DNA from 4 places in the Clostridium sp. Marseille-Q5894 genome. Region 2 is predicted to be linked to each of the others. Evidence: predicted binding sites of a transcription regulator. Region 2 holds the regulator's gene; each other region holds the start of a gene.
What was found. The regulator Rex, encoded in region 2, represses fermentation and respiration genes when NADH is low (regulators of the CRP and FNR family bind a similar motif). The targets are predictions, from matches to a motif close to ATTGTTAANNNNTTAACAAT.
Positions count from the first base shown of each region.

Region 1: the regulator Rex is predicted to act here: its motif matches at 1,928-1,947, upstream of adhE (bifunctional acetaldehyde-CoA/alcohol dehydrogenase).
Region 3: the regulator Rex is predicted to act here: its motif matches at 2,154-2,173, upstream of gap (type I glyceraldehyde-3-phosphate dehydrogenase).
Region 4: the regulator Rex is predicted to act here: its motif matches at 1,869-1,888, upstream of fucO (lactaldehyde reductase).

Region 1 is NZ_CAMPPT010000004.1:27,591-32,002, reverse strand. It holds gene OC535_RS07215 (Cof-type HAD-IIB family hydrolase) at 1-83, shown strand, start outside; gene OC535_RS07210 (calcium/sodium antiporter) at 201-1,142, shown strand; gene OC535_RS07205 (glycerophosphodiester phosphodiesterase) at 1,152-1,841, shown strand; gene adhE (bifunctional acetaldehyde-CoA/alcohol dehydrogenase) at 2,031-4,412, shown strand, end outside.
Region 2 is NZ_CAMPPT010000005.1:32,451-36,862, forward strand. It holds gene tsaB (tRNA (adenosine(37)-N6)-threonylcarbamoyltransferase complex dimerization subunit type 1 TsaB) at 1-597, shown strand, start outside; gene rimI (ribosomal protein S18-alanine N-acetyltransferase) at 591-1,034, shown strand; gene tsaD (tRNA (adenosine(37)-N6)-threonylcarbamoyltransferase complex transferase subunit TsaD) at 1,037-2,071, shown strand; gene OC535_RS08745 (redox-sensing transcriptional repressor Rex) at 2,064-2,693, shown strand; gene asnS (asparagine--tRNA ligase) at 2,749-4,134, shown strand; gene OC535_RS08755 (metallophosphoesterase family protein) at 4,241-4,412, shown strand, end outside.
Region 3 is NZ_CAMPPT010000003.1:4,663-9,074, reverse strand. It holds gene argS (arginine--tRNA ligase) at 1-525, shown strand, start outside; gene rpoE (DNA-directed RNA polymerase subunit delta) at 539-886, shown strand; gene OC535_RS05790 (GNAT family N-acetyltransferase) at 925-1,356, shown strand; gene OC535_RS05785 (ATP-dependent Clp protease proteolytic subunit) at 1,559-2,131, opposite strand; gene gap (type I glyceraldehyde-3-phosphate dehydrogenase) at 2,349-3,365, shown strand; gene OC535_RS05775 (SRPBCC family protein) at 3,609-4,007, opposite strand; gene OC535_RS05770 (GNAT family N-acetyltransferase) at 4,056-4,412, opposite strand, start outside.
Region 4 is NZ_CAMPPT010000008.1:146,915-151,326, forward strand. It holds gene OC535_RS12275 (flavin reductase family protein) at 1-355, shown strand, start outside; gene OC535_RS12280 (hypothetical protein) at 1,032-1,295, shown strand; gene fucO (lactaldehyde reductase) at 1,913-3,058, shown strand; gene OC535_RS12290 (helix-turn-helix domain-containing protein) at 3,311-4,318, shown strand; gene pgsA (CDP-diacylglycerol--glycerol-3-phosphate 3-phosphatidyltransferase) at 4,318-4,412, shown strand, end outside.

The sequences.
Region 1 (4,412 bases), on a different contig from region 2:
CTAAAGCTGTAGCTGATTATGTAACTGATCGAATTGAAAACGATGGAATTGAAAAAGCGTTAAAAAAATTTGAATTAATATAGCGGCCAAGTGCTGCTTTTCTTATTTATTTATAGTTTTTTTTAGTGATTGGTGCTATGATATGACTAAAATTATAGAATTGATATAAACTGTTATTGGAAGGAGATAAAATATATAATATGTTGATGCAAATAACTTGTTTGATTATAGGGTTTATTTTGTTGATAAAAGGAGCTGATATATTTGTTGAAGGAGCTTCTAAAGTAGCATCGAAATTAAACATTCCACCAATTGTAATTGGCTTGACAATTGTAGCTTTTGGAACGAGTGCGCCTGAAGCAGCAATTTCAATTACTTCGGCGCTGAGCGGTAATGTTGATTTGGCAGTAGGAAATATAATTGGTAGTAATATCATGAATGTATTGCTGATTTTGGGAATTTCTGGATGTATAGCACGTTTGAAAGTGAAGAAAAATACATATCGTTATGAAATTCCTTTTGTAATGGTGATCACTTTGATCTTGCTGATACTTGGAAAGTTTGGTGAGTCAATTGATCGCTTTGATGGAGTGGTTTTATGGATCTTGTTTTTAATGTTTTTATATTATTTATATCGATTAGTTAAAAAAGGTGAGGAAGTACCGATAGATGAGGTTGAAGAAGTTGGCGCTAAAGATACACTGTTACGATTGTTTATAATGATTATCATCGGAATAGCGGCGATCGTGATAGGAAGTGATATGACGATCGATGCAGCTGTTTATATAGCTAAAGTGATTGGAATCAGTCAACGGTTGATCGGTCTTACAATAATTGCATTTGGTACATCGCTGCCAGAATTAGTCACTTCAATGACTGCTGCCTGGAAAGGGAAAAGTGATCTAGCGATTGGTAATATCGTTGGAAGCAATATTTTTAATATTTTATTTGTTTTAGGGACTACAGCATTGATTTCGCCTAACGCGATAGCTTTTGAAAATGGTTTTATTAGTGATGGAATCGTTGCTATTGGAGCATTATTTTTGTTGTATGCATTTATTGATAATGATCTTTTTTTGAAGAAAAGTGGAGCAATCGTAATGCTGATAGGTTATATTGCTTATTTTATAAGTGTTTTATAGGAGAAAATAATGATTAAATTAGGACATAGAGGATATAGTGAAAAATATCCTGAAAATACGATGCTGGCATTTAAAAAGGCAATCGAGGGTAATTTTGATGGTATTGAGACTGATGTTCATTTGACAAAAGATAATCGATTAGTATTGATTCATGATGAGAAAATAAATCGAACTTCTAATGGAAAAGGGTATGTTAAAGATTATACTTATCAGCAGTTATGTCAGTTTAATTTTAATTATCGATTTAAAGATATTGATGCAAAAATTCCGCTATTAGAAGAATTGTTGGATTATTGTATGGATAAAAATGTTATTTTAAATATTGAAATAAAAACTGATAAAATTCAATATCTAAATATTGAAAAGATGACATATGAGATGGTTAAAGAAAAGGGCTTGTTGAATAAAGTTATGTTTTCTTCATTTCATTTAGATAGTTTATTAAAGTTGCGGGAATTGGATGATACATTATATCTTGGTTATTTATACGAAGATAATTATGAAATAAATAAGAAAAAAGTTTTTAAATATAAATTTGATGCAGCGCATCCTAAATATGTATTCTTAAATGAAAAAGAAATTGAAGATTATCATCGTCATGGTGTTGATGTTAATACATGGACAGTTAATAATGAGGATATTAAGAATTTTCTTTCAGAAGCAGGAGTTAAAACAATTATTACGAATCGAGATATCTAAGACTATTTTAGTCTTAGTTTTTTTGTTGCATAATAATTTGATGCTAAATTAAATGTTAGCGTTTTCAAGTATAATAAGCTGCTTTTGTTGTGAAAAAATGCACAATATTGCTTGTCTTTTTTGCCAAATTGGGGTACACTATCAATGGAAACAAATTAAATATTTCACAATGAATTGGAGGAAGAAATAATGGCAGAAAAAAAAGCTGTTAACAAAGTAGTTGAACCAACAAATGAAGAAATAGATGCTAAAGTTGATCAACTAGTTGCAAAAGCTCAAGTAGCTTTATCAAAATTTGAAAACTTTACTCAAGAACAAGTAGATTATATCGTAGCTAAATGTTCTGTAGCAGGATTAGATGCTCATGGTACATTAGCTGAAGCGGCAGTTAATGAAACTGGACGTGGTGTATTTGAAGATAAAGCAGTTAAAAACTTATTTGCTTGTGAATATGTAACAAGTAATTTACGTCACTTAAAAACAGTTGGGATCATTAATGAAGATCCACTTTTAGGAATTACTGAAATAGCTGAACCAGTAGGTGTTGTTTGCGGTATCGTTCCAACAACTAATCCAACTTCAACAGTAATTTTTAAATCATTGATTTGTTTAAAAACAAGAAACCCAATCATCTTCTCATTCCATCCAAGTGCTCATGCATGTTCTGTAATGGCTGCTGTAGTTATTAGAGATGCTGCTGTTGCTGCTGGGGCACCAGAAGATTGTATTCAATGGTTAGATGTTAAATCTATGTATGCAACTACTGCATTAATGAAACATCCAGGTGTTGCAACTATCTTAGCAACTGGTGGTAATGCAATGGTAGCTGCTGCTTATTCTTGTGGTAAACCTGCATTAGGTGTAGGGGCTGGTAACGTTCCTGCATATGTAGAAAAAACATGTGTATTACCAAGAGCTGTAAATGATATTGTATTATCAAAATCATTTGATAATGGTATGATTTGTGCTTCTGAACAAGCTGCTATCGTAGATACAGAAATCTATGATGCATTTATGAAAGAAATTAAAAGATTTAAAGTATACTTTGTAAATAAAGATGAAAAAGCTAAACTAGAACAATTTATGTTTGGTGCAGTTGCTTATGGTGATAATGTAAATGCAGCTAAATTAAATCCTAATGTTGTAGGAAAACCTGCTGTTTGGATCGCTGAACAAGCTGGTTTCAAAGTGCCTGAAGATACACAAATTATTTGTGCTGAATGTGGAGAAGTAGGACCAAATGAACCATTAACAAGAGAAAAATTATCTCCAGTATTAGCAGTTTTAAGAGCTAAAAATACTGAAGACGGTATTTTAAAATCTACTCAAATGGTTGAATTCAATGGATTAGGTCACTCTGCTGCAATTCATACAGAAGATCATGAATTATCTAAGAGATTTGGACATGCTTGTAAAGCAATTCGTATTATCGAAAATGCACCATCTACATTTGGTGGTATTGGTTCTGTTTACAATGCATTCATTCCATCATTAACTTTAGGTTGTGGTTCTTACGGACATAACTCAGTATCTAATAACGTAAGTGCTGTTAACTTAATCAATATTAAAAGAATAGGGAGACGTAATAACAATATGCAATGGGTTAAACTTCCTCCAAAAATTTATTTCGAAAAAAATTCAATTAAATATCTAAGAGATATGAAAGTTATGGAAAAAGCCATGATCGTTACAGATAGAGGAATGTACAATCTTGGTTATGTAGAAAAAATTGAAGATGTAATTAGAAGAAGACGTAATAAAGTAGATTTAGAATTATTCTTTGATGTAGAACCAGATCCAAGTTTTGATACAGTTCAAGCTGGACTTGAATTAATGAACAAATTCCAACCTGATACTATTATTGCATTAGGTGGTGGGTCTTCAATGGATGCTGCAAAAGTTATGTGGTTATTATATGAAAACCCAGAAGTTTGCTTCGATGATATTAAACAAAAATTCATGGATATTAGAAAACGTGCTTTCAAATTCCCAGAATTAGGAAAGAAAGCTAGATTGATCTGTATTCCAACAACTTCAGGAACAGGTTCAGAAGTTACTCCATTCTCAGTTATTACTGACAAATCTTGCAATAAGAAATATCCATTAACTGACTATGCTTTAACTCCAACTGTAGCTATCGTTGATCCTGAATTCGTAATGAGTTTACCAGCTTCTATTGCAGCTGATACTGGTATTGACGTATTAACACATGCAGTTGAAGCTTATGTATCTATCTTAGCTTCTGACTTTACTGATGGATGGGCTAAACAAGCTGTTAAATTAGTATTTGATTATTTAGAAGAATCAGTTACTAAAGGAACTCCATTAGCTAGAGAAAAAATGCACAATGCTGCAACAATTGCAGGTATGGCATTTGCTAATGCATTCTTAGGTATGAACCACTCATTAGCTCATAAGATTGGTGGAGAATTCCACGTACCACATGGTCGTACAAATGGTATCTTATTACCACACGTTATTAAATATAATGGAACTATTCCAACTAAATTAAATATCTGGCCAAAAATTGAAAACTATAAAGCAGATGTTAAATATATGGAATTAGCTCAA
Region 2 (4,412 bases):
ACAATTGTAATGGATACATCAAATATTTATTTAGTAATAGCTTTGTATGAAGATGGTCAATGTATTGATAAATATCAAGAAAAAGGCAATCGGCGCCAGTCAGAATATGCTTTAACATATTTAAATGAGATGTTAGAAAAAAATAATTTTGATGTTCTCGATGTTGATGAAATGATCATCACGATCGGTCCTGGTTCCTATACCGGACAAAGAGTTGCTTTAACGATTGCTAAAACTTTAGCTGCGATAAGTAAGATCAAAATCAAAGCAGTATCTTCTTTACATGGTTATGTAGGAAAAAATAAAGCAATCAGTGTTATTGATGCCCGCAGTAAAAAAATATTTGTTGGTGTTTATGATAATAATCATAGTGTTGTCGCTGATCAAATCATGTTGATTGAGGAATTTGCGACTTTTAAAAAGCAATATGCCAATTACCCTGTTTGGGGTGATAGTGAAATAGTGGGTCATGATAAAGTTGAAATTGATTTAAGTAATAATATATATCAGGCTGCTAAAAGTGTCGATTATGTAAAGGATGTCGATAATCTAGTACCGCAGTATTTAAAAGATGTTGAGGCTAAAAAGATATGCTGATTAGACGGATGGATCTTTTAGATATTGATAAAATCGTCGCTTTAGAGCAGGAACTGTTTAGTTCCCCTTGGGATAAAGAAGCATTTTATTATGAATTGGAAAAAAATGCGTTTTCAACAATTCTAGTTTTAGAAGATGAGTTAGAAATAATTGGATATATTGGGATGTGGTTATTAGGCGATCAGACGCAAATAACGACGTTAGGGATAAAGAAAGCATATCAGGGTAATGGTTATGCTAAAAAATTAATGGATAAATGTGAAGAAATCACGAAAATGATGGGATATGCTAATATTAATTTAGAAGTTAGGATATCAAACCAAAGAGCAATCAGGTTGTATGAAAAATGTGGTTTCAAGATCGTAGCAATTAGAAAGAACTATTATCAGGATAATCATGAAGATGCATATTTAATGATAAAAGAAATGGAGGTATAAAGATGTCACTGATTTTAGCAATCGAATCAAGTTGTGATGAAATGGCAATGGCAATATTAAAAGATAAACGGGAATTTTTATCAAGTGTAGTAGCTTCACAAATTGATGTTCATGCTCTATATGGAGGCGTCGTTCCAGAAATTGCCAGTAGAAAACATGTAGAGTGTGTAAGTCTAGTATTAAAAGAAACTTTAAAAAAGGCCAATATCACGATTGATGAAATTGATGCCATAGCGGTTACTAAAGGACCAGGGCTGGTTGGATCACTGCATATTGGTCTGCAGGCGGCTAAGACGATAGCCATGGCATATCATAAACCATTGATCGGAGTTCATCATATCGCCGGACATATATACGCTAATAATTATAATCAAGATATGATTTATCCAAGTTTATGCTTAGTTGTAAGCGGTGGACATAGTGAACTGGTTTTGTTGAAAGCACCATTTGAATTTGAAGTAATTGGGATGACTTTAGATGATGCTGTTGGTGAGGCTTATGATAAAGTAGGTCGAGTATTAAACTTACCATATCCTGGTGGACCGGTAATCGATAAGATGGCAAGTGCTGGTAAACATACTTATGATTTGCCTGTTCCTTTAGATGATGATAGTTATAATTTTAGTTTTAGCGGGTTAAAATCAGCAGTAATTAATTTAAATCATAAAGCTAAACAGCGTGGTGAAATAATAAATAAAGATGATTTAGCTGCTTCTTTTCAAGAAGTCGTGATTGAAGTTTTGGTCAATAAAACAATCAGAGCCGCTAAAACTTATGGGATAAAACAAGTAATGCTGGCTGGTGGTGTCAGTGCTAATCGGGGATTAAGAAAAGCTATGGAAACAGCTGTTAAAGATTTAGATGGGGTTGAATTATTATTACCGCCAATGAGCTGTTGTACCGATAATGCGATGATGATTGCTTTAGCAGCTAAAGAAATGTATGATTTAAAAATGTTTAGTGATTTATCTTTAGGGATAAAACCTAATTTGGATCTTGAAAATGAATCGGTTAGTGAGGTAAATCGAAATGGATAAAAAAATCTCTAATGCGACGATGTCGCGTTATCCGGTTTATTTAAAAGCATTAAGAAAGATGCAGCATGAAGGAAAAGAAAATTGCTTATCTAGTGAACTATCAGAATTAACCGGAATCCAGGATACCACGATTCGTCGGGATTTTACTTATTTGTCAAAAACAGATAATTTTGGACAACGGGGTAAAGGTTATGACGTTAAACACTTGATCGATGGCTTAAGTGAAGTGCTTGGTTTAGGTCTAGATGAGTCGATTATTTTGATCGGAGTCGGAAATTTAGGTAGTGCGATCTTAAAATATAATCGCTGGCAATATACAGTAGGAAAAATCGTTTGTGGTTACGATCAGGATAAAAATAAAGAGGGCGAACGTTTTGGGGTCAAATTATATAATATCGATGATTTAGAAAAAACGTTTCCTAGAGATTGTAAGATTGCGATTCTGGCTATTTCAGAAAATGTTCAGGCAACGGTCGATCGTTTGATGGATCTAGGAATAAAAGGAATCGTTGATTTTACTCATACCCATTTTACGGTTAGACCAGGGGTTGAAGTACAGCAGGTCGATGTAGTTGTCGCAATTCAAGAATTAGTAATTAAGATGGATTCAAATCAGCAATAATACTTGAATAGTCGCGTAAATAAAGTATATAATATGTAAAACTAGGAGGATTAATATGTTTGAATTTATAACGGTTAGAGAACTATATGAAATGTTTTTAAGTAACCAGGTAATGGATTTAGAGGGTTATGAGTATGTTGAACTTGAAGGATGGGTTCGAACTAATCGTAATAGTGGTAAATTAGGGTTTATTGCACTTAACGATGGGACGTATTTTAAAAACTTACAAATTGTTTACACTGAACAAGGAATTGAAAATTATGCTGAAATTGATAAGTTATCAACAGGAAGTGCAATCAGAGTAGTTGGTAAATTGAAATTGACGCCAGAGGGAAAACAGCCATTTGAAGTTGAGGCAACAGAAATTGAAATTGAAGGTCGCTGTGATGAAGATTTTCCTTTACAAAAGAAACGGCATTCATTTGAATATATGCGCGAAATTCCTCATTTAAGACCAAGAGCTAATTCGTTTTACGCAATTTTTAGATTACGTAGTGTATTGTCGATGGCGATTCATGAATTTTTCCAATCACAAGGATTTGTTTATGTTCATACACCAATCATTACTAGTAATGATGGTGAAGGTGCTGGAGAAATGTTTAGAGCAACAACGATCGATGATACAAATTTCAAAGAAGATTTCTTTGAAAAAGAGGCTTTCTTAACAGTTACTGGACAATTACATGTTGAAGCATTTGCGATGGCTTTTAGAGATGTGTATACATTTGGACCAGCGTTTAGAGCAGAAAATTCGAATACTTCTAGACATGCTAGTGAGTTCTGGATGATTGAACCAGAAATAGCTTTTGCAGATCTTGAAGATGATATGGATCTTATTGAAGATATGGTTAAATATTGTATTGATTATGTTTTAGATAATGCACCTGAGGAAATGAACTTTTTTGCATCGATGATCGATAAAGATTGTATTGAGCGTATTACTAAAGTAAGAAATAGTGAATTTAAACGAATGACATATACAGAGGCAATTGAAATATTAGAAAAAGCAGATGTTAAATTTAAAAACAAAGTATCTTGGGGAATGGATTTAAACAGTGAACATGAACGTTATATTTGTGAGCAGGTTGTTAAAGGACCGGTATTTTTAACTGATTATCCAAAAGAAATCAAAGCGTTCTATATGCGTTTAAATGATGACAATAAGACTGTTGCTGCTTGCGATTTGTTAGTTCCAGGAATTGGTGAATTAGTTGGTGGTAGTCAGCGCGAAGAAAGATATGATGTTTTAGAGAAAATTATGGACGAGAAGAAAATGAGTAAAGAAGGATTACAGTGGTATATGGATCTCCGTCGTTTTGGGGGTTGTAAACATGCTGGATTTGGTTTAGGATTTGATCGTTTCTTAATGTATTTAACTGGTATGCAAAATATTCGTGATGTTGAACCATTCCCAAGAACACCAAGAAATTTGAAATTCTAAAAAGCCTATTTTTATAGGCTTTTTCTTTTAAAATCGTTGAATTAATATATTTTAATTATTTATTCTTTACTTGATTGCGGTATAATATAAAATAGGAGGCGATAAAATGAATGAGTATGATTTGATCAACTGTTATTTGAATTTGATTTATGATAATAGTGTAACTTATTTTAGTCGCATTCTTGATGGATATCGTGGCTTATGTCAGTTTAGAAAGTGGATGTATAAACGTAATATTAACATAAATGCAATTGAAAATATTGGTTATGATACATTTA
Region 3 (4,412 bases), on a different contig from region 2:
GTTAAAATGTCAAAAAGAACTGGTAATGCTGTAACGATAAAAGACTTAATTGAAGAAATCGGAGTTGATGCAACACGCTATTTCTTTGTCTCTAAAGCAGCTAATACGCCATTTGATTTTGATATTGCTTTAGCTAAATCAAAATCAAATGAAAATCCGGTGTACTATGCTCAATATGCGCATGCTAGAATGTGTTCAATTAAAGTACAGGCGGCTAAAACTAATATTGTTTATAGCGACAAATTTGATTTATTAGTTAATGATAAAGAAATTGAATTAGTTAAACATATTAATGAATTTAAAAACGTAATTATTGATGGAGCGATAAATCGAGCACCACACAAAATTGCTAATTATATTCAAAGATTAGCACAATTATTTCATAGTTTTTATAATGAATGCTATGTTATTGATGAAAATAATCTTGAATTAAGTGGACAAAGATTGGCATTAGTGGAGGCTACAAGAATTACAATGGCTAATGCTTTGAATTTAATTGGGGTAAGTGCTCCAGAAAAAATGTAGGAGGATCGTTAAAATGGATAGCATGAATAAATATTATAATATGTCTATGGTTGATGTTGCATATGAATTAATGTCTAAAAAGAGATCGGCAGTTAATTTCTATAAATTATGGGAAGAAGTTTGTCAAATGAAGAAATTTGATGAAATAGAAAAAGATGATAAAGAATCATTATTCTATACTAATATTACTTTAGATGGTCGCTTTATCACTGTAGGTGAAAATAATTGGGATTTAAGAAGTCGTCATAAATTTAGTGATGTTCATATCGATATGAATGATATCTATGCTGATGATGAAGAAGATGTATCTGAAGAACCAGAAGAAGATGTAGATTCAACAATTGAAGATGATTATAATTAAGCAAGACTTAGGTTTTGCTTTTTTATAGGTAAAGAGAAATGATCAGAAAAGTAACTGTAGATGATTATGAAGCAATCGCTAAATTACTAATTAAAACATTTAGAGCTTTTCCCTGGAACGAAGAGTGGGATTATTATCAAGCACTTCAAAGAGTAAAACAATTAGATGATGGTAAATATACAAGATGCTATGTTTATTTGATAAATAATAAAATAGTAGGGGTTATGTGTGGAAAAATAGTTACTTATGTTGAAGATGTAGTGTTAATGATTGAAGATTTTTATGTTGATCTAGATTATCAAAGGATGGGGATTGGTGGTAAAATGTTAACTTTACTTGAAAAAGAAATAAATGAAGTTGATAGTTTTATGTTATTGACAGGAAAAGGTTTTTATAGTGTTGATTTTTATCAAAAAAATGGGTTCGTGATACAGGATGATGTTGTCTTTATGAGTAAAAAAATACATTGACAAAGTTTTTATAAAATTTTATTATACAGATAAGTTATAGAAGGGAAATATGATATGTTAAGTCGGTTTAAAGGAATAAAACTAAGATGGTATCATTTTATTATTTTTTGGTTACCAGGCGGTATTTTTTGGTTATCTTGTTTATTGGCATATCAGTGTAGAAATACAAAGATAATATAAAAGACATCAAATTTGATGTCTTTTATATTATCTCATCAATTAAACCATATTTTAATGCTTCATCTGGTTCTAAAAAATAGTCACGATCAGTATCTATAATTATTTTATTTAATGGTTGATTTGTATTTTGGCTTAAGATTTTATTTAACTTTTCTTTTTGTTTTAAAATACGCTTGGCATTAATTTCAATATCGCTCGCCTGTCCTTCAAAAGCTCCTAAGGGCTGATGGATCATGATTTCACTATTAGGAAGGCTACAGCGTTTTCCTTTAGAACCGGAACTAAGTAAAAAAGCAGCCATGCTTGCAGCCATTCCAATGACAATAGTAGAAACATCACATTTAATAAAATTCATGGTATCATAAATAGCCATTCCCGCGTTAATACTGCCTCCAGGTGAGTTAATGTACATAAAAATATCAGCACTGTTATCAATGGATTCTAAATATAATAATTGACCAACAATACTGCTAGCCATTTTATCATCAATGGTACCAGTTAATAAAATAATTCGATCTTCTAAAAGTCGTGAATAGATATCATAAGCATATTCACGTTGATTTGTTTTTTCGATTACAGTAGGAATTAAATGCATTATCTTACCTCCATATTTAAGTATAGTGATTTAAATAATAATTATTCATTTTATCTTTTATTTAATCGAAATGAAATCAGTTATATTTTTGATTTTAATTAAGACAAAATTTAATTTTTAATTATTTTTTTTAATGAAACCCATTTCATTAGTTGCTTTTCTTTAATTTCTGGAATATAATATGTTCATAAAGAACATTCAAGGAGGAATATAAAGAATGGCAGTAAAAGTAGCAATTAATGGATTTGGACGTATTGGACGTCTTGCATTCAGACAAATGTTTGGTGCTGAAGGATATGAAGTTGTAGCAATCAACGATTTAACTGATCCAAAAATGTTAGCACATTTATTAAAATATGATTCAGCACAAGGTAAATATGCATTAGCTGATACAGTTTCAGCTGGTGAAGGATCTATTACTGTAGACGGTAAAGAAATTAAAATTTATGCAGAAGCAGATGCTTCAAAATTACCTTGGGGTGAATTAGGAGTAGACGTAGTATTAGAATGTACTGGTTTCTATACTTCTAAAGCTAAATCTCAAGCTCATATTGATGCAGGAGCTAAAAAAGTTGTTATCTCTGCACCAGCAGGAAATGACTTACCAACAGTTGTATTTGGTGTAAACGAAGGTGTTTTAACTGCTGATGATACTATTATCTCTGCAGCTTCTTGTACAACTAACTGTTTAGCACCTATGGCTAATGCTTTAAATAAATTAGCACCAATCAAATCTGGTATCATGTTAACAGTACATGCTTATACTGGAGATCAAATGGTATTAGATGGACCTCATAGAAAAGGTGATTTAAGAAGAGCTCGTGCAGCTGCAGTAAATATTGTACCTAACTCAACTGGTGCAGCAAAAGCTATTGGATTAGTAATCCCAGAATTAAATGGAAAATTAATTGGTTCAGCTCAACGTGTACCAGTTCCTACTGGATCAACTACAATCTTAACTTCAGTTGTTGAAGGTGAAGTTACAGTTGATGAAGTAAATGCAGCTATGAAAGCAGCAACAACTCCATCATTTGGATACACTGAAGAACAATTAGTATCTTCTGATATTATCGGAATTACTTACGGATCATTATTTGATGCAACTCAAACTATGGTTAAACCATTAGATAATGGAACTACTGAAGTTCAAACTGTTGCATGGTATGATAATGAAAATTCATATACTTCTAACATGGTTAGAACAATCAAATATTTTGCTGAATTAACAAAATAATTAATTGAAACTTAATGCAAAGACTAGTCATTGACTAGTCTTTTTCGTTATTTAATATAAGTTTTATATGTGATTTGAGATTGAAATTACAAAATTCATTTATTTTACCATGATGAATAAGACTTGATATGACGCTAAAAATGTGATGGACACCAAAATAAAAGGTGTCCTTTTTTATACGATAAAAGCGTTAAATACAAATCTCAAGATATTTATGCGGATGTGAAATTATTAAACTGGAAGCTATTGTTCCAATGCTTTCTTTAAATCCAAAACAAATTGTGTCTGTTGCTTTTTTAGATAAAATTTTACAAATGGCTTCATAAACCATTTTTTTGGAATCACATTTTCTGTGAAATCTATTTGTGTTTCATTTCCTTTGGAAGTAAAAATACCAATCCAATGTCCTTTCATATTATTGTTTTCCATATCAAACTCCCATCGTTTATGTGGTTCTACAAATGTAACAGTAAAAGAAGTAGCATATCCCTCTTTAGTATATTCAATAAATTTATTCTTATCTATTATTTCTGTTTTACTTAAATCGCTTCGCCATATACTATATTTATCAATATCTAAAACAATTTCCCAAACTTTATAAATATCGCTGTCAAGAATACATTTTATATTTGAAGTTGCCATTTTTACACTTCCTTTCAAATTTTAGTTTCGCTATAAACTGAAATTTGCTTATAATACTTTTTCAAGAAATAAATGCTCTTTGTGAGCTATGGTATTACCTATTTTCATAGAAGCTGTCGCAATAACTTGAAAACCTAATTTCTTATATAGTGATACTGCAGGGATGTTTTGACTTCCAGTATCAAGCCTCAATACTTTACAAGAATTATTCTTTGCCATTTCCATAGCATGACGCATAAGAGATGATGCAATTCCATTCCCTGCCATACTTGGGCGAACTATAAGCAAGTGAATAACCATTACTTCATCATCTATTAAAGTTTGTCCCCAGATAATTCCTGCGTATTCTGTCGGCTGCACATTGTCTATAATTATACTACCTGCAATACTGCCTGCTTTTTCATA
Region 4 (4,412 bases), on a different contig from region 2:
TACAGAAGATGAAATGACAGCAAGTGACTATGTGGGTATCGTTTCAGCCAACACGGTACCTAATAAATTAGAAAAAACAAAGTGGCATATATCAAAGAGTGAAACCATTGATGCTCCTATTTTTGAGGAACTGCCAATGACATTAGAATGCCAGCTAGAAAGTTATGATGAAAAAACACATCTATTATTAGGAAAGATTATTAATGTGAGTGCTGATGAGAGAATATTAGATGAAAATGATGAAATCGATCCAACAAAATTAAAACCTATTATCTTTGATGCAGTTCATAATACTTATCTAAAGATCGGAAAGCAAGTAGGACATGCTTTTAAAGATGGTCAAATATTGAAATAGAAATATTTATAAACAGTTATTTTAGAAAAGAGATGTGAGGTTATGAAGAAAAAGAGAATTTTAGATATTGTCATGTTTATTTTATTATTCTTTTTGATGGGATATTAAAAGACAGGTGAATTGATTCATATCGTATTAGGTATGATTATATTTATTTTGCATCATATTTTTAATGGGAAGTGGTATAAAACTATATTTCATGGTAAATATTCAGTCATCAAAATGATATATATAGTGATCGATTTTCTTTTATTGATAAATGTGATCATATTGGTATTAAGTGGCATTTCCATGTTAGAAATTCTTCCTTTTAGATTCATGCCTCTTTCTCTAGCAAGATTGTTACACATGGTTTTAGCAAATTGGGGTTTTATCTTAATGGCTATTCATTTAGGATTGCATAGTCAAACCATTATTAAACCAATAAAGAAAAATTTGAAAATAGTTCAAGTATGACATTCATTACTGTTCCTTATTGTATCGCTGCACTTGGTATTATAATGTTTATTAAAAATCAGTTTATTTCTGTTAACTCGATTTGCATATTTTGATGAGAATACAGGTATGTTTCGATTGATCATAGAGTATTTATTAATATCTACTTTGTTTGTAATATTGACACATATAGTTATAAGGTTTATTCAAAATCATTTGAAAAGAAAGTAGGAAATGTTATATGAAAAAGAAAACGATAAAATTTTTGAAAAAAGATTTATTATTTAAAATGATTATAATAGTTTTATTTGGTTTACATATTATGGTTTTATTACAAAATGATGTTATATCTTTAAATAATGATCAAAATTATAAAATAGATACCGTCTCTCATAATGATTCTGTCAATAATGATATTGTTGATGAAGATAAAAATATACTTTTTTATGATGTTGGATTACTTTTTTCACTAAATAATTGGATAATCAACAGTATCTTATTATAATCAAAAAGAAATCTTATCAATTACAGATCTACTTGATGAAATAGAAAATGAGACATTATTTCACTACTATCTCAAACAAGTGCATTGATTTTAACTATTGTATTATAAAAAATGTTAGGCTAGTACTACTAAAGAAATATCTGAAATATTAGAAATAACTTCATTTATTTATTGTTTAAAAAATACTGTAAATGATAAAAAATTAGTGTAGTAATGGTCTATAAAGTAAAAAGGCAAAAAGATACTTTAATATGAGTACTTTGACAACTGAATAATAGCGGATACGTTCCTGTTAAGTGAGTTTTTTTAACAAATAAGCCGGTTATCTAATAGGGAAATAAAATATTGAGTTATAAAAATAGATTAGCATTTTTTTGACAAAGATACTTAATAATAATAATGATATTTCGTCCAAATGGTAAAACTTATATGAGAGTTTTGCTAGAGTTTGTTTGATATTAGTTCTTGTTTTTTGGATAAATGGAAAATTAAAAATAAATATTTAGTTATATATAATAATTTTTTGAAATGTTACAAACTCTTTCATCTGTAACTTGTTTTTAATTTCACATGAATGATAAAATATAATCAACATAAAACAAAGGAGATTATAAAATATGGCTAACAGATTTGTATTAAATGAAACAAGTTATCATGGAAAAGGAGCAATCGAAGCTATTGTTACTGAAGCAAAAGCAAGAGGTTTTCAAAAAGCTTTAGTTTGTTCAGATCCAGATTTAATTAAATTTGGAGTAACTCAAAAAGTGACAGATTTATTAGATGAAGCAGGATTGGCTTATGAAGTGTATTCAGAAATCAAACCAAATCCAACTATTGAAAATGTTCAACATGGTGTGAAAGCATTACATGATGCTGGTGCTGATTATATTATTGCGATTGGTGGAGGATCATCAATGGATACTGCTAAAGCAATAGGTATTATTGATCGAAACCCTGAATTTGAGGATGTCAGAAGTCTTGAGGGTGTTGCAGATACTAAAAATCCTTGTACACCAATTTTTGCAGTTCCTTCGACTGCCGGAACTGCAGCTGAGGTTACTATAAATTATGTTATTACTGATGCTGAAAAGAATAGAAAAATGGTATGTGTAGATGTACATGATATTCCAGTTGTTGCATTTGTTGATCCAGATATGATGTCAACGATGCCTAAAGGTTTAACGGCAGCGACTGGTATGGATGCATTAACTCATGCAATTGAAGGTTATATTACTAAAGGTGCTTGGGAAATGAGCGATATGTTCCATATCAAAGCAATTGAAATTATTTCTAAATCATTAAGAGGTGCAGTTGATAATACACCAGAAGGTAGAGAAGGTATGGCTTTAGGACAATATGTTGCTGGTATGGGATTCTCTAACGTAGGTTTAGGATTAGTTCACTCAATGGCTCACCCACTTGGAGCTTTATATGATACTCCTCATGGTGTTGCTAATGCTATTATTTTACCAACAGTTATGGAATATAACGCAGAATATACTGGAGAAAAATATAAAGATATTGCTGAAGCAATGGGTGTAGATACAACTGGTATGACTCAAGAAGAATACAGAAAAGCAGCTATAAATGCAGTTAAACAATTATCAATTGATGTTGGAATTCCAGCTGACTTAAAAGAAATTGTAAAAGCTGAGGATCTAGATTTCTTAAGTGAATCAGCATTAGCTGATGCCTGCTGTCCAGGTAATCCAAGAGATACAAATATTGAGGAAATCAAAAAATTGTATGAATCTTTACTATAATAATTAAGATATTGCTGAATAGATTTAAATCTATTCAGTTTTTTTAATAAAATATAATATTTTTGTTAACTTAAAGTTAATAAAAAAATATTATTATCTATTTGGGATAACAGATTTAAAGAGATGATGTATAAATTTTAAAAATCTTTCATAAAATAAATGTGATTAGGTTATTGTCAATAATAATAATTATGATATAATTTAAATGTTTATTATGGGTTTTTTAATTAAATAGAAAAAGGAGGATAGCTCATGGAAAGTATTAGCGAACATGTAAAAAGAGAGCGTGAAGCTAGAGGAATTACGTTAGAGGAATTAGCTAAAGGAACATTTATTTCTGTAGCTGTCTTGAAAGATATAGAATCAGGAGCATTTGATAAGTATAAAGGCGATGAATTGTATTTAAAGATGTATTTGAGAAAAATTGCCAAGTATTTAGGAATGGAAGAAAAAGAGTTGGATGCTGAGTTTGAAGCATTGACTCAAGAGATACAATTAGAACAAATAAATCAAAATAAAAGAAAAAAACGATCTGATGAAGAAAATAAAAAAAATGTAACTATTTCTGGGAAAGTAAGTGATACATTTAAGGATTTAAAGGGTGTTAAACCTAAAAAACCAGTTCCCAATAAAAGAGTCTATGAAGATCGTTATTTGATGAGATATTTTAAATATGCTTTGGTTGTTTTGGTTTGTGTAGCGATTATTTTCGTTGTTTGGTATTCGATTGTTGCAAGTAAATCACCTAGTGATAACAATGGTTTTAAAGAAAATAATACGCCGACTGTTGAGGGAAATAATGAAAGTGGTACTCAAGATACAGATGATTCTAATGATACAAAAGATAACGAAGATGATAAAAATGATGATAAGAAAGATGATGGGCAAACAACAGCTAATAGTGTGGAAATAACTAAGAATGGAAAATTGGATTATAGTTTTAAATTAGCTGATGGAGAAGAAAAAATTAAATTTAAGGCTGAATTTGTGGGGCGTACATGGTGTCAATTAAAAGTAAATGGGACAGAGTATGAGGGATTCAAGAGCGGAATTTATAATGATGCTAATAAAAGTAATTCGTTAGATGCAACTCCTGACACTATCGAATTAGAATTCGATGCAGAAACTTTTGAAAACTTAGATTTAAGAATTGGATATTTCATGGGACATCGTTTTTATATCAATGATGAATTATTAGAAATTGATCCAAGTGAATATAACGGGGGTAGTGAGACCCTTAAGATAACGCAGGTGAAATAATGAATTTACCTAATAAATTGACGATTACAAGAGTGCTGTTAGTACCGTTATTAATTTTGATATATATGTTTCCTTATGATGTGGCAGGAATTAA